4 regions of the Paenibacillus sp. FSL R10-2796 genome follow, and region 2 is predicted to be linked to each of the others. Evidence: riboswitches for the same ligand, from Rfam matches in the RefSeq annotation. Region 2 holds a riboswitch; each other region holds the start of a gene.
What was found. A riboswitch is a leader RNA that binds a small molecule or an ion and turns the genes downstream of it on or off. The one in region 2 is predicted to bind cobalamin.

Region 1 (4,220 bases), 170 kb from region 2:
TCTCCACGCAACACCCTTGTTGAATTTCAGAGTCAGCACGGCATTTTCACCGTATTTTTGGGAAGCTGTGAGCTTTTTGAGTTGGCTGGCTTTGAGGGTAAGCTCCTCACCATTTAAGGTGTAATCTTTACCTTTGGTCAGATACTTTCCGTTGGCACTAATGGTGGTTAGCTTATTGCCGTTCAGGTTTAGCTTAACCTTGGTATCTTTGATTTGTGCACCTTTTTTTAGGTAGACCAAATCGCTTTCGGTGCTGGAGGAACGCTCCTTCAGACCAGACATTAATACATTGTGGAGTTCAGGATCAGACCACTTATAAGTTTTACGGTTGAAATGCTGCCCGTTATCCCAGAGCATGGAAGTCATTTTCTTTTCTTTCAAATAATAAGTCAGATACTCGAAGAATTTAAGCTTCTCGCCCTGTTCAATCACACCCGTGTCTTTATCGAAACCTAATAAACCAAATTCGCCGACGATGACAGGGATGCCTTTAGCTACAAATGTATTGTAAACGTTATCAAAAGTTTGAGTGATATCATTTTTTGTATCTTTTTCAAATGTGGTGTAGCCGGCAATGTTCACACTAAACGGCCAGAAGCCATAGAAGTGAACGGTCGCAATAATATTTGGATCGTTCAGAGCCGTAATCGTCTTATAGAGATGATCCATTCTTGTTTGCGTAGGTGAAGACTCTAATGAAGGTAATACAAGTGGGCGGAGGTCGTTTTTCCCACCGGATTTCCGCACGATTTGATAGAAAGAGTTATTAAGTTCAGTAAGCATTTGCTCCATTTTTGCTTCGTCTGTGCTTCCACCATCGGTGAACCGAGGTTCATTTATGCTCTCGAACATCAGCTTATCGGATTTGTCCTTGAAGCGATCGGCAATTTGAGTCCAGGCTGCATTATAACGTGCCAGCGTTTCATCGTGTTTTTCTTCCATATGGCTTACCCATAGCCAGGAATCATGATGGACATTAATCATGACATAAAGCTTGGCGTCCAGTGCCCAGCCGACAACTTCTTCCACACGGTCGAGGTAGGCCTTTTCTAGGGTATAGTCTGGTGCCGCACCCATGTGAGTATCCCAGGTCACAGGAATCCGAATGCTTTTATAGCCTTGAGCGGCGATCTTTTTAATAAGATCTTGGGTCACACGTGGATTGCCCCAGGAGGTTTCATCCTCACCTGTAGCATCTAAAGTATTGCCAAGGTTCCATCCGGGCTGCATTTCGTCTACATAGGATTGGATCTTACTCTTTGGCGCTGCCTTAGCTTGTTGCTCGTCCTTAGTTGCAGCTGCGGCCATGGATGAGAACAGAGAGAGCAGAAGAGCGGTGACAAGTGTCAATGATAAGAAGGATTTCTGGATTCGCGTAGTCATTGAATTCTCCTTTGTGAGATAAATTTAGGATGCTTGGACCTGGTTTTGACGCTGTACTCGGTGGTTAGATGAACACAAACACCTCCAGTTTTATTTTGTAAACGCTTTCTTAATATACCCTAACATAGAATACACTTAGCGAGTACCTTACTAATTTGTGGTAAATTCATATAAGAATTAGTGATTTAAATTAATTTACCCCACAGTTGGATAAAGAAATTATTTGAATAACCCTACTCGTAGAAATTGGTTATTCAATAGGATTATCTCTAGCTGCCCGTTATACAAAAAAGAAATATAACATGACAAAAGCATATATATTAGATATGATGAAGCATGAAAATTTAAAATTAGAAATAGGTGCCAACTATGAATGTTGCGGAAGTACAATCATAGATTGGTTAAATGGAAAGCGGGTGTGAATCCCGCGCGGTCCCGCCGCTGTGAAAGAGGAGTCCTTGCAAAATGCCACTGGGAAACTGGGAAGGCAGCAAGGGTGATGATACTTGAGCCAGAATATCTGCCTTTTTCTGTTACACCATCAAACTCTACGATCGATAGAGAGGTGCTTGAATAGTGTTTGCCAGCTATTACTGTGGTTCACTATCTTAACCTCTTGACGTTTATGTTGAGTGGTTTTTTTGTGGTTATGAGAAAGTTTATTCTGTTTTTTATCATAGGTATGAAGGGAAGGGTTATGGAAAAATGAAGAAAAATAAGTTTTTAGCGTGGTTACTTATTGTAGCTGTATTTATTACGACATTCTCTACAAGTGTAATCCCGGCTCAAGCAGATGGAGCAAGCTCTACCCTTAAAGGGTATGTATCTGTATCCGTAGAGAAATTCACCTTAGGCCAAGGGTATATTAAGGAACCTATTAAAGTTCCGATTTATGAAGGCGATAATGGCGCATCTTTAATAACACGTGCGCTAGGTGATGGGAATTATAGATATTTAGGAAATATAGATAGTGGTTTTTATTTATCAGAAGTTAAAGATAGTGGCAGAAGCGAAGTCAATATTCCACAATATATTTTAGATATGATTTCAGCCGATGGGAATACAGTCGGCACTAAAGCAGACCCCGAGTGGTTAAGTCAGTTTGACTACACCTCCATGTCGGGTTGGATGTATGCAGTAAATAATGTGTTTCCTCCGTTTGGGATGACCGATTATAAGCCTCAAGACGGTGACATCATTCGAACTCAGTTCACCACTTATGGCTATGGTTCTGATCTTGGCGGCTGGGGGGAAATCCCAGTTCAACTTGCCAATAAGGATGCTTTAACTGCGGAAATCGCCGAGATTAACAGTGCCCCTAATAAAGAAACTATTTTGGACAGACCAGTAGTGCAATCGGCAGTTTATGAAGCCTATTCCGTGCTCGAAAACATGGCAAGCTCTCAAATAAGTGTAGATCATGCGCTTGTCGGTCTTAATAATGCATTAGACATAGAACCCCCTGTTATTACAGTAAGTGGCATACAAGATAAACAGGAAGTATCCAATAAAGAAATAAGCTTCAAAGTAGCTGTCACAGACAATGTATATAGTGACATTACTCCAGAAGTGAAGCTGAATGGAGTTACTTTATCACCTGCAAATGGGGAGTACAAAGCTACTCTGAATTCAGGCAGTAATGTAATTACTGTAACGGCTCTTGACGGAGCTGGAAACAAAACAAATGTAACTTATCAGGTTACTTACAAACTGGAAACTACAGTTGCCGTCAAACAACAGTTAGATAAAAACCTTGCTTATATTTTAAATACTGTAAAGAATCCAACGTTTGGAACAGGCAGCGGAGAATGGTCGATCCTTTCTCTGGCACGGGCGAACTATACAGTACCTAACGGTTATTACGATCTTTATTACAACAATGTAGCTACGAAAATAGCATCAACCATTAAAGAGGATGGAAAACTCGACGCCAATAAAAGCACAGAGAATTCCAGAGCGATTCTAGGACTTACCTCTATCGGAAAAGATATCACAAATGTTGCGGGATATGATCTGAGAAAAGCACTGGCTGATTATCAATATATCCAAAAGCAAGGCAATAATGGTCCGATTTTTGCTCTGATTGCGTTAGATAGCCATAACTATGAGATTCCTGTAGTTGATGGAGTTACAGAACAGACCACAAGAGAAAAACTAGTTCAGTATATTTTAGATAAAGAGGTTAAAAAAGGTACAGCAGAAGCTGGTGGCTGGGCATTAGGCGTAACCAAAGCCGATGTCGATATGACTGCGATGGCGATGCAAGCTCTTGCACCTTATTATGCATCCCGTGATGATGTAAAAGCCGCCGTGGATCGGGCCATCCAATGGCTGTCCGATAACCAAAACAATCAAGGCGGATTTACAAGCTGGGGAAGCACTAGCAGCGAGAGTATCTCGCAGGTAATTGTAGCCTTAACTGGTGTAGGTGTAGATCCGCACACTGACGCTAGATTTGTTAAAAGTGGAAATTCGCTTATTGATGCATTACTTAGCTTTGCTGCACCTGAGGGTGGATTTAAGCATATCCTCACAGGCAAAGTAGACAATATGGCAACGGACCAAGGTACGTATGCTCTTGTGTCCTATGATCGTCTGATCAATCATAGCAACCGTCTCTTTGATATGAATGATGTACAATTAGAACAACCTACTACTGTTGTAGCCAAACAACAATTAAATAAAAGCCTTGCTTATATTTTAAATACTGTAAAGAATCCAACGTTTGGAACAGGCAGCGGAGAATGGTCGATCCTTTCTCTGGCACGGGCGAACTATACAGTACCTAACGGTTATTACGATCTTTATTACAACAATGTAGCTACGAAAATAGCATC
Region 2 (4,220 bases):
CCATCAACAACAGCCATACCTTGTTCATTCGTGATTACCTTCTTATCACCAACCGAAACCTGCACACCTGCAGCCGGTGAGATAACCGGATCAGAAGTGAAGCTTTCCTGATTCCACACCCACTTTTTCTGTGAAACCTTTACAGTAAAAGCTTCATTAGCTTTTGGGTGTGATGGGGAAAGCACCACAGCATCTACAACCTGTGTATTTTCTCCTGCATAATAGACAAGCACACGATCGGATTCCTGTAGTTCGAACGCATCCATACCCACACTTGGATATATCCACTCCCCGCCGCGTGATACCACGAAGCTCCACCATCCGTCGTAAGTACCTTGCGAAACTCCATGGATACCTGATACAAAGTTGCCATAAGACGATTTGGTGATATCTACTTTAAAATCATCGGTAGACCCTAGTTGTTGCAACGCTTCAAGGGCATTGGAGGCTTTCAAAGTCCCCTCACTAATCAACCCTTCCGGGCCTTCAACGGTTAGCGAAGCTGTTACATTCTTAGAAATCACTTTTAGAGCTTTTGTATATTTAGCAATCGTTGGGGCTTTGCCTTCACGGTAGCCAGTTACAGTCAGTGTATAGTCACCTGCGGGCACATTTCCTGAGAATACGGCCTCACCTTTAGCATTCGTCGTTACCTTGTGAGCTCCAATTTGGACCTGAACACCCGCAGCTTTTGCAGTTACAGGAGAGGAAGTGTTCGTAGCAGCGTCCCATTTCCACGTCTTACTAGTTACAGTGACGGTAAAAGAATCGCCCTCTTTAAGATTTGCTTTGGAAAGCGTAACGGAATCCACAAGCTTAGTGTCATCTCCGGCATAATAAACCAGTACCTGATCTGAATCTTTAAGTACAAAATCACTCATGCCTACATCGGGATTAATCCATTTTCCGTCACGTGATACAACATACATCCATCCGTCATAACCACCAAAGCTTCCAGCAACAATATTTCCAATGCCAGTCACATAACTGCCTGAAGGATTCGTGATCGGCAAGTTCGTTTGAAGCGCCAGCTTCTCTAACGCTCCAAGTGCGTTGCCAGCATAGGCGTACCCTTGTGCCAACGTAGCCCGTGGTCCCTCAATCGTTACAGGGGCGTAGATGAGTGAGCTCTGAATGGAGGATTTGGAAAAATCGTATAGCTTACTGTTGCTTCCTTTATACAGCAAATTATAGGCAACCAGCGCCTGAAGCCCTTGCTCTGTCGCCAGAATATTACTGCTTCCACCACGGCTATGGGTGAAGCTACCATCAGCTAGACGATAGCTAAGCAGGTTCTCCATTAGATCCACTTTGTTTTTGGTGTATTCTAATCCACTAGGATCAACTCCGAAGGATGTGAGTCCAAGGATTGCTTGTGCGCTACTTTCAGCACTGTCACCGTAACCCCCATGGCTATCTTGAGCTGCAGATAACCAAGCTACGGCTTGTAGCCCTGCTAAGTAGGCTTCGGGATTATTTTTATGTGCCGCCAGAGCCGTCAAGGTTATCGCTGTCATATCAGGCTCACTTGCGCCTGAGGTTAGTGCAAAGCCCCCATCCGGATTCTGTTTGGAGAGAATCTCCGTAAGGAGCTTATCCGCCGTCCATTTCGCGTCACTTGGGATATTATATTTACCAGAATCCAGCGCAAGTAAAGCATATACCGGATTATTAAGCGTCTGTTCACTGATCTTGCTATTATTATAAATTTTCTCAATCAGATTATAGCCAGGAGTCGTTCCGTTACCAGCAAAGCTAGTAGGATCTGCACCAATCGCTCTCACTGCGAGCACGATTCGAGCATAATCGGTTACATTGGTGAAATCGCCAGATGCATCCTTTACTTTTTTCTCAAGCTCTGAAAGGTAACTAGCCGGCAGCTTGTACCCTGCTTGCGCTAATCCAATGGCTTGCCAATCCGATTGCACGCCACCTTTCAAGAGATATTCTGCAGCCGCATAAGTCGCATCCGCAACATTAATCCGCTCCGCGGCAGTTGCCTCCAGACCGGCGCCAGCGCTCGCTTCTGCAAATATTTGTCCCGCCGGAGCAAGAGATGTTCCTAGAATTGAAATGACCATGAATAAGGCCAGCCCAAGTGCTACAAACTTGGAAGACATGATTTTCTTCATTGTTTAACCTCTTTCTGTATAAGAATGGGTACTGCCGGGAATAAGACGCATAACATAAAGACCGCCCCTTTGGAGGGCGGTCAGGGAAGATTACAAATTGAGGCTGCGGCGCTTGTTTCCTGCCAACAGTCCATCTGTATATGTTCCACATTCTTACCCCACGAAGAATAGAAACGCTCACGAAAAAGGCAGGTCTCCTGGCTAATGCTTCATCGCTGTTCTTCACCTTCCCACCCTACCTTCGGGGCAGTGGCTTATAGAAGAAACGCTCCGCACATACAGTGGCGGGACCGCGCCGGACTCTTGCACCGGACTTCCCTTTTAAGCAGACGACTAGATTGATAGAGTCTGCACCTTTTCCAGTATGTAGTATCTTATTTTGACATCCATAATCATATCTATTAATACATAGCATGTCTATAGAAAAGCTTAGTATGGGCAGCAAAAAAATGAACAGCAATACGCCACCTTCCGGTAGTTATTGCTGTTCAGAAAGCTTGTTATTCGACTGTTCCATCCGGACTTGCAGTCGGGGAGGGTTCAGCACTTGAATCAGAAGCTGGTGGAATATTAGGATCGGGATCTACGATCAATGTAAATCTTCCGGCTTTGATCATACTTTTCTCTAGAATTGTCGCTCCAGACTCCAATGTAACCTCAACCTGATAGGAAGGTTGTTCACCTTCAGTCACAGCTGTTGCGGAAGGCAACCCAGTGCTGTTCTCAGTATCAGAGGAAGGCGTAGTGGACGGAGAAGCATCAGCTACAGCGTTAGTAGAGTCTGCACCTTCTGCTGTTCCTCCAGTAGTGCCAGCGGCATCTGACTCGTCAGCAGCGTTTCCCTCATCCGTCCCATCCGTTGACGGCACTGGACAAGTCCCATTTGTAGCAGCGACCTTAAAGCTTTTATCTATCTCTGTAGACGAAGACATTAAACTAACCTCAGTCGGTTTAAACTGCACACAGTCATCTGCACTTGCGAAGGTGAACACCAATATGCTGCTCCCCTTATCTCCTTCGACGCTCTGATCCTTCAAGTATACTGAAGCCGGAGGCAGCATATTGCCTGCACTCTGAACAGGGGTCGGCTCAGGGCTTGTCCCCGGCAGAGCCGTCTTCGTATCATCCGGACGCAGCATACTGAATACGATAATTGCAATAATCACCAGAATACCCGTAATGGAGCCGGAGATTAAGAGTCGAAATCGGCTGCGGCTGATCCAGCGCGCCAGCGGGGAAGCCAGTTGGGAGCGGGCTTCATTGTACACATTTTGCAGAGCAGGCCGAGCTGCCGCGACATAGTTCTTTCGGAATTCCCGATTCTTGAACGCTTCACGATCACTGCTCAGGAAATACTTCAGAATCGCCTTACGGTAACCCGGTTGCAGCTTTTTATTCGAAACCGTAAATAAAGGATTGCCTTGCGACCAAGCAAAAAACCGATAGATGATTTCTTTGTCGGAACCGGCTTTACGCTTTAACAGCTCCAGAAGCGCATCGTAATCCAGCGGACCCCTTTCACGCTGAGTTGTATAGTAAAAGGCTAGCGGAAGCCGTTCAAAGGGTTCCAGAACACGCGCCTCTTTTAGCAAACGACGACCCAGTAGCTGCACATCGTCTAGTTCCTGCGGAGACAATCCTGTAAAAATCTCCTCATTCGGCTTCTCTTCACCAAACCAGCGGTAAGCGGCACGCAGCGCATTCTCTTTCTGCTTGCTAATCCTATCCAGTGGCGGCTGCCAATCGACAACATTACCATACCGTAAAAAAACTACCTCCAGAAGCTCCTCCTGCGTCATATCAGAAAGCGATAAGCGGTTCAGTAAGAATCTATCTGCTGAAGCAGCAAGATCCTGCATTAGGGAGAGTGCCTTAGGAGCAACTCCTGTTCCTTTGCGGCGATCTTTTTCTGCCTTATCTACAATTTCATGAATTTCCGCCACAGAAGCCACCGGATCATGCTCCAGCTGGAGCTTTTCTAGCAAATAATCCTTCACAGCATTTTGAGCAAAAGACTGCTCTAACGCCACTGGCAGGAACCGCCCCCAATGGAGCACAAAGCTCAGAATATCCGCAGATCTGGACGCC
Region 3 (4,220 bases), 560 kb from region 2:
TTCCCTTTATGAATAATAATTGCCGATAAACGATTATCGGAATCATAAATATATTCATTATTATGACTAGTATCAAACTTGATAACGTTTACTGGAAGACTTGAATAAGAATTCATTGATCCATTACCTAATTGACCAACCTCATTATTTCCCCATGTTATAACCGCATTTTCTGTAAGCGCTATACTATGTGATTCCCCTGCATCTATTTTCAATACATTAGACGCTTTCACTTTGGTAGGAGCAAGTTTTCTTTCAGTCGTGCCATCTCCAAGTTGGCCCTTGTTATTTCCTCCCCAACTCCAAACAGTCCCATCTGACTTTAATGCTAAAGAATAATTTCCACCACCGCTAATAGCGATTATATCTTTTAGTAGACCTACCCCATTTTCCCCTCTTACTTGGACAGGAAAACGACGTTCTATTGTAGAACCATCACCGAGTTGCCCATTATCATTCTGCCCCCAGCTCCATACGGTCCCATCATCTTTTAATACCAAGTTAAAATTATCTCCTGAACTAATTGCTTTAATATTTGTCATTGGAGGAGCATTATTCGGTCTCATTAGTATTAAACGTGGAATATTACTACCTACGAGGGTTCCATTCCCTAGTTGACCGTGATTATTGCCCCCCCAAACATATACATTTCCATTTGAAGAAAGTGCAATAGAATGTGTCTCACCAACATCTGAAGCTATGATATTCGTAAGAGGAATCCCATTTACTCCTTCGATTTGTTCAGGAATTGTAATTAACTCTGAACTATCCCCTCCTACTTGCCCATATTGATTATCTCCCCATCCCCATAATGATCCGTTCGATTTAACAGCAAGAGTATGATAGAATCTACTGCTAATATTATTTACATTTGATAATCCATAAATGGAAGTTGGAAAGACAGTAAAATCAGTCTGATCTCTAGCAGGACCCAAACCCAAAAACCCCCAATAATTGAATCCAAAAGCCGTCACTGTACCGTCAGTTTTCAAAGCATATGTGCTATAAGTACCACCAGTGATGCCTTTATTCATCGCAACCACATCGGTGCCAGCTAACTGTATTGGTTTATTACTAGATGGAGTTATAAAGTCTCCCAACTGTCCCATATCATTACTTCCCCATAACCATAAATCTCCATTTGCACCTATAAAACCACTCTTATCTATACCAGCATATATTTCCCCACCAACTTGTGCACTTTGAGTTAAAAATGGAACTAATCCATTAGTACTTTCACTTAAAAAAATAGATTTCATTAAATGCTTACCATGAGTAGAATTAATCACACTAAAATCATCATATGTGGATTCAACTACCGTTAAATTTTGATATGTAGAGTTTATTACAGAGTCTTGTTGATGACTCTCGTCACTAACAACTTTAAATTTAAGTATGTAATTGTCTTTCAATTTTTCTCCATTTATATTTGAAAGGGAGTACGGAGGTATATACAAAATATATTCTTTGGCGTTTTCCAAAGCAATTTGCGGGGTTATTATTAATTGATGACCTTCGATCGATTTCGTTATATCTATCGACTTGTTACTATTAATATCCACTAAATTAATCAAATTAAAGAATTGACCTTCGCTAATACCCTGATCAAATTCCACATTCAACGGAGAATCTTCTGATAAATCAATTGTTTGTTCTTCTGGAATCAATTTTAATCCAACAAATGACTCTTCTGATTTATTTATACTATCAGCATTCACATAAGATATAAGGCTATAAGATGCAATTAAAAGAAATAAGGCAAGCAAAAGTGCATTATATTTCTTCATATTTTTTCTCTCCTATCAAATAAATTCGCTCTCACGAAAATGTACAACTGATAAAATCAATTGTACAGTATTATTTAACAACTGATTCTATTTTGCCGCGGTATAAATATAGGAGAATTATCGATGGTGATACAACATCAGTAACCACTAATAGTACATGTCAACAGCAGCACCTCTGAAGCTAACAACGAAACATTTTCCGTATTTATGAATCTTTGAAATCCATTAAGAATGAACATAATTGATTCAATATCACTCTAATAAAATAAACAGTAAAGCACCAAAAAAAAATTTGGACATGACAAAAAACACCTCCCCCATCCTCGTGGGATCTCTGAATTTATTTATGGCAGGTATTCTGACTTCGCAGTTTATTAGGAATTACACCATCAACTGTTTTTAAAGTTAACAATGTAATTCTTAAGTGCGTTCACAGTGGCGGGACCGCGTTGGAATTTCACCAACATTCCCCTTTTAAGTCACATGGAAAGTTCTATGTGATCACCATAAATATTTATTTGAATAATATACCATGAAAAGAAAAATGTTCATATCAATATTTCTAATGACTTTTTTAACATTATTTTCACATGAGATTTTGCATAATTCATATTTTGTTACAGCGTTATGATCAGTCCGCAGCGAAATATCAGTGTTGTGTGAGCTGAGCAATAAATGGGCAGACGGGCAGTTAAATTTCTGAATATGCTTTTTTTATGTTCATTTAGCCCAACTACTTGAATTAACAAAAAAAGCAACCCCCTTGTTGGCAAGTCGCTTTTAACAAAATCTATTGTGAATCTTTAGTTATTTCTAAGACCCTACCGCTTAGCCTTATAAAACTCATGATACAGCTTCATCAGTGCCCTTTTCTCTATCCGCGATACATAGCTGCGACTGATTCCAAGCTCCTTAGCAATCTCCCGCTGTGTCCGCTCTTCTCCACCTGTATCCAATCCAAACCGCCCAACGACAACTTCTTTTTCCCGGTCATCCAGAATATCAAGGTTACGATAAATCTTACTCTTTTCGATCTTCAGATCTACTTCTTTAATGACATCATCAGCTTCGGAGCCAAGGATATCGATAAGTGTAATTTCATTACCTTCTTTGTCTGTCCCAATTGGGTCGTGCAGAGATACATCTTTACGAGTTTTCTTCAAGGATCTTAGGTGCATCAGAATTTCGTTTTCGATACATCTGGCAGCAAAAGTGGCTAGCTTTGTGCCTTTGTTCGGACGATAACTCTCAATAGCTTTAATCAGGCCGATGGTGCCGATGGAGATCAGATCCTCCATGTCTTCTCCGGTGTTATCGAATTTTTTCACTATATGGGCAACGAGCCGCAAATTATGCTCAATCAACAAATTGCGGGCCTTGGCATCTCCCTCAGCCATCATCCCTAAGTATCGGCTTTCCTCCTGCTCCGAGAGCGGTTGTGGAAATGCATTATTCCTTACGTATGATACCAGCAGCGTCAGTTCTTTGATCAGCAACGCAATCGTGCTTAAGAATCCAGGCAACTTGGCGACACCTCCCGCACTTGTACAATGAAACCGATCTGTTTGCCTTACGGGTTCATGGTCATCCTTATTGTATGTGGGCGTGCGCCTAGAAGTGCCTGTACGGGGGAAATTGTACAACCACAGAAATTTATTTTTCATACGAGAAATCAGTCATACTCTACTCAATTACTTGTCTTTTTAACACAATGTTGTTAGCGGTAATTCTCACTCTCTTTTGATAATAAATTCCGCTTCACTAGACGTAAAAACCTTTATGATGTCCTTATCAAAAGTAACCTTCAAAATAGACTCAGGTGATTGTTCAAGAATACCACCGCAAGAATCTCCCGACGGATCACCGTATACAGCCGAAGCCAGCCAGTGGATTCCAGGCTCAAGGAAAGTCGTCAGTGTAGGCAAAACAGTCCGGGGATGAAGCAGGTTTGTGTTGGCATTAGGCCAAATTAGCTCAGCCTTTTCATAGCCGATCAAACCCTTGACTCCGCTTGTTCCCCATGCTGTAGATACTGCGGCGGTTGTAAGGCCGATCTGCTGTTCCACCCCCGCTTCCTGACCAAGTGCGAAGCCGCCCTCTGCAGCGTCCAACGGTCGTCCGGTCTCGATCCGGTGTATCCGAATATGCCAGGGCAGCCCAGCAACGATCCAGGTCCGAACCTCCACATTAGTCCATGGCTTCCAGACGGAGTGCAGCACATTGTCCACAATTTTTGACTCCATATTCCGCCGTCTGACCCGATACAAGTTGTCCCCGCTCTCACTTAGAGCGAGCATGGAATCAAATGCCCCTTGAGACAATCCCCATTCGGAGCGGGGTACGCTGAACCCGAAGCCTGTTGAGTATACGAATTTCTCATACTTGGCAGACGTGTGGGTATGCTCATTCGTATATAGATGACCACTGTTGAAG
Region 4 (4,220 bases), 550 kb from region 2:
TTCCCCGGTAGAGAAGCGTAGTATCTTTCAGTTCTTCTACAAATCTTCCATCTATTAACACCTGACACTGTTTAAGTAGATTCCACTCCGGCGTACCGGGAAGGGCTGTAAGTTCTTCGTACGTATAACCACTGTAAATCCAGATTGAGAAACCTGGCAGTACAGCGCGAAGCTCATGAATGAACCCCAGCAACTCTTCTGCTGAGAAAAAAGGATCGCCGCCTGCCAGTGTCAGACCATCCAGCAAAGGGTTAGCGGCGATTTCTGCAATGATTTCATGTTGTCGTTCTAAGGTGAAGACTTCTCCATATTTAAAGTTCCATGTCTCGGGATTAAAACATCCCGGGCAACGATGGCGGCAGCCGCTGAGAAAGAGGACGGCCCGCATGCCCTCTCCCTCGTTAATCGACTCCGGATAGTAACCGCAAATATTCATAGATGCTTAACGCGATCCCGTACTTCAGCTTGTTTGGCGGCATTAAAGCGGGTCTGATAGTCGCCGGTTAAATAACCTGTAACTCTGCGCAAACGGCGGATGTGCACGTCATTCTCATGTGCGTTGCAGGAAGGGCAGTTTGTCCCAATTACGCCTTCGTATCCACAGCTGGAGCAGCGGTCAATCGGATGGTTAATGCTGAAATAACTGACCTGTTGTTCGAGCGCATATTTAATGATTTTGATAAAAGCCGATGGGTTGTTGCGGGCATTGCCGTTTAATTCGACATAAGAAATAGCTCCGGCATTGCAGTATTCATGGAAAGGAGCTTCCAAGCTGATCTTCTGAGCAGCACCCAGATCGAAGTATACAGGGATGTGAAAAGAGTTCGTATAATATTCACGGTCGGTTACGCCCGGAATGGAACCCAGTACCTTGCGGTCAACTTTGGTGAATTTACCGGACAAACCTTCTGCTGGAGTTGCGAACAGGGTGATGTTAAGATCCAGTTCCTCACTTTTCCGATCGCAATAGTCCCGCATATGACGCACGATAGCCAGCGCCTTGGAATGAACTTCCATATCCTCGCCATGGTGTTTACCGTACATAGCTTTCATACATTCCGCCATACCGATGAAGCCAAGAGACAGACTGCCATGCTTCAGCAGATCGCCTACAGTGTCATCAGGTGCAAGGTGTTCGCCGCCTTCCCAGACGCCTTCTCGCATCATGAAATCGGAAGCTTTAGCTTTTTGTGCGGTTTGGATGTGGAAGCGATGGAGAAGTCCTTCCAGCGCAATATCCATATAATGATTTAGAGCTTCATAGAAGCCAGCTTCGTCTGCGACGGTACGTCTGCCTGTTACTGTGCCGTGTGCCAGACCTAGCCGAACCAGATTCAGTGTATTAAAGGAAAGGTTGCCCTTCCCAGAGCAATGATTACGCCCAAAACGGTCACCGAGCACTCGGGTTCGGCAGCCCATTGTAGCGAACTCCGTATCAGGATCACTTGGATCATAATACTGCAAGTTGAGCGGAGCGTCCAGATTAGCGAAGTTTGGATATAGTCTGCGCGCAGAACATTCAGCTGCTTTTAGGAACAGTTCATAGTTAGGATCGCCTTGCTGTTGATTGATTCCTTGCTTGCATTTGAAGATTTGAATCGGGAACACTGGTGTTTCTCCGCTGCCAAGTCCGTTCATAGTTGCGGTTAGCAGAGAACTGATTACAAGCTGACCTTCTGGTGAAGTACAAGTACCGTAGTTGATGCTGGTAAACGGTATTTGTCCACCGGATCGGCTGGACATGGTATTCAGATTATGTACCATACTTTCAGCCGCTTGCAGAGTTTCGATTTCGGTTTCCTTTAGTGCAAAACGGAACGCCCTTGGATATGACTCCGCCAGATCGGTCCGGCTCATCGTAATCTCGCCCAAAGATTCGTCAGCTTGTCCTTCTTCAAAATAATCCAGACCCTTGCGGAACAGCTTGGCGAAGGATTTGGTTACATAAGGTGCCAGATCGTAATCGAGTTTATTGGCGGATACACCACCATATTGAGCATTTTGCTGGGATTGGAAAATAATCGCTACCAGAGACATAGCTGTCATTATTGAGTTCGGAGGACGAACGCTGCCGTTGCCGGTATTGAAACCTTCACGGAGAAGTTTATCAAACGGGATAAAAATACAGTTCGTCGTTCCAATCGCGTATTGATCCAGATCATGCACATAGACGACATTGTCATCAATAGCCTGCACTAGCTGTGGCGGCATCGTAAAATTGCGGGCGTACCATTTTGAATATTCACTGCCGAACTTGCTCATTTTACCGGAGAAACTCTCTCCATTCAAATTGGCATTCTCGCGCAATAGGTCCATATCCCGACTGTCGATAATATCCCGGCCTAAATCAATGAGCTCTTCTAAAAGAACTTCCCGTGCATTTTCTACTCCATTAAATTGTCTCTCCAACAACGTCATTGTACAGCTCTCCTCTCAGTATAAAAGAAAAACATCTATCATCAAATCCATATATCCATAAGAAGTTGGACTGCTATAAGCAGTCGTATATTTGTTCAGATTACATAAAAAAAGCATCCCCTACCCGAGGATGGCAGAAAATGCCCGATGCGTTATGTAAATATCCACACGGATATTTGCAGAGGTCTCTACGTAGATGACCGCATGCGGACACCATCCCTGTTCCTCGCAGGCATCAATAGTTGGTGTCGTCGAAACAGGTAGGTCTCCTGGCTTCCGTGGGATCTCTCGGCGCCTTCCCAAGGGTGTTCCTAACCCTCAGTGGCATTTGCCGGGAGATGTGGATTCTCAAGCTTCCCAGAAGCTTAAGAAGGCCATCCGGTTACAGTGGCGGGACCGCAGCGGATTCTCACCGCGCTTCCCTATTAAGCTCTAAATCCGGTTAAGGATCAAAGCGCCTGTCTCCACTATATTTTGTTGTCGTTAGATAAAAATAACCCAAGATGTTGTGTTTGTAAACAGTTTTTTAGAAAACCCGCGCGGGGAGCGGGTTCTTTAAAAGTACTCCACAAATGATCCACAGGCTGTCCATAAGTAATCCACAATTGATCCACAGGGAGATGCGAAATGATTCATAAATTGTCCGAAAAGATGCCACAAAGAGTCCATAAATATAGTGCAGATGACCCTAGAATTTGCTCATGAGAAAATACCCTTAGCCCAAAGTCATATTTTGGAGTAATCAGAAGAAATAGAAGAGATAAGGGAGGATAATCTTGCTTAGTTTGTGACAGAGCGGTGGAATTGTTACAATGGAAGGAGACAGCTACTATAAAATTTCGAGGAGGTATTCTCATGCCTATTGCTGAAGTTACAGTTATTCCAATTGGAACAGGCAGTACCAGTCTTAGCAGCTATGTTGCGGATATGCAGCGGGTGCTGAAGACAGTAGAAGGGATTACTTATGAACTTACGTCCATGGGGACGATCATCGAAGGGCCTCTGCAACGCATTTTTGCCGCGGTAGAAGCTTTGCATGAGTCTCCTTTTTCCGCAGGTGCAGAACGTGTCTCTACCTCACTTAAAATAGACGACCGCCGCGATAAACCCTCTACTAGCCGTGGAAAGTTAGAGTCTGTGGAGCGTAAGCTACAGGTGGATTAGCATTTTAGAAGGGCGGAAAACAGGGAGAAATAGGCTTGCGTTTCTGGCTGGAAGTTGTATAATATTTTTTGTTTGACAGAAAAACAGCGTTAAGCTGGTGTAGCTCAGGGGTAGAGCAACGCACTCGTAATGCGTAGGCCGGGGGTTCAATTCCCTTCACCAGCATATCTAAGAATGGCGCAATGGCGCGGTTTTCCGGGATTCCGGGACCGTGCCATTTTTCGTTAAATCCCCCTGACTTCTTCCATTCTTCTACCCTTTATCCGAGTGAAGTGGGTGTCTCGTCAATTTTCTCCACTTCTTTTCGGGTTCCTAGAATAGAATCTCAGATACATCGGGGCACTGCTTCCTGCAAGTTGGGGAGAACATGTGAATAAGTACCCAGGGTGATATTTATTGATGAATGGCCTAATCTTTCCTGAAGTCGAATATGATGGACAGCCAATGCCGTTCCCTGTTCTTCTGGAGAAACGTATCAAGGAAGATAAGACATGGCGCGAAATCGCTAATGAAAACGGTATGACTAGTGGTCACTGTCGAGCAGACGGAAGGTGTGGCGCAAGCTGACAGCAATCAGAATGAAGAATGGTGGAGGAGGAGCAGCATAAGCTGCTTTTCTCTTGCGGGGGCAGATCGGT

Region 1: linked by a shared signal. The riboswitch ahead of NST58_RS04450 (S-layer homology domain-containing protein) and the one ahead of NST58_RS05115 (DUF4430 domain-containing protein) in region 2 are both predicted to bind cobalamin.
Region 3: linked by a shared signal. The riboswitch ahead of NST58_RS07880 (Ig-like domain-containing protein) and the one ahead of NST58_RS05115 (DUF4430 domain-containing protein) in region 2 are both predicted to bind cobalamin.
Region 4: linked by a shared signal. The riboswitch ahead of NST58_RS02845 (anaerobic ribonucleoside triphosphate reductase) and the one ahead of NST58_RS05115 (DUF4430 domain-containing protein) in region 2 are both predicted to bind cobalamin.

The regions. Positions count from the first base shown of each region.
Region 1 covers NZ_CP150178.1:982,769-986,988, forward strand. Annotated here, with positions in the region: gene NST58_RS04445 (cellulase family glycosylhydrolase) at 1-1,383, opposite strand, end outside; cobalamin riboswitch at 1,725-1,926, shown strand; gene NST58_RS04450 (S-layer homology domain-containing protein) at 2,089-4,220, shown strand, end outside.
Region 2 covers NZ_CP150178.1:1,151,519-1,155,738, reverse strand. Annotated here, with positions in the region: gene NST58_RS05115 (DUF4430 domain-containing protein) at 1-2,132, opposite strand, end outside; cobalamin riboswitch at 2,302-2,505, opposite strand; gene NST58_RS05110 (glycosyltransferase) at 2,633-4,220, opposite strand, start outside.
Region 3 covers NZ_CP150178.1:1,712,841-1,717,060, reverse strand. Annotated here, with positions in the region: gene NST58_RS07880 (Ig-like domain-containing protein) at 1-1,787, opposite strand, end outside; cobalamin riboswitch at 2,118-2,311, opposite strand; gene sigK (RNA polymerase sporulation sigma factor SigK) at 2,609-3,310, opposite strand; gene NST58_RS07870 (DUF2264 domain-containing protein) at 3,518-4,220, opposite strand, start outside.
Region 4 covers NZ_CP150178.1:605,441-609,660, forward strand. Annotated here, with positions in the region: gene nrdG (anaerobic ribonucleoside-triphosphate reductase activating protein) at 1-436, opposite strand, end outside; gene NST58_RS02845 (anaerobic ribonucleoside triphosphate reductase) at 433-2,418, opposite strand; cobalamin riboswitch at 2,660-2,895, opposite strand; gene NST58_RS02850 (MTH1187 family thiamine-binding protein) at 3,274-3,582, shown strand; tRNA gene NST58_RS02855 (tRNA-Thr) at 3,676-3,747, shown strand; gene NST58_RS02860 (hypothetical protein) at 3,982-4,149, shown strand.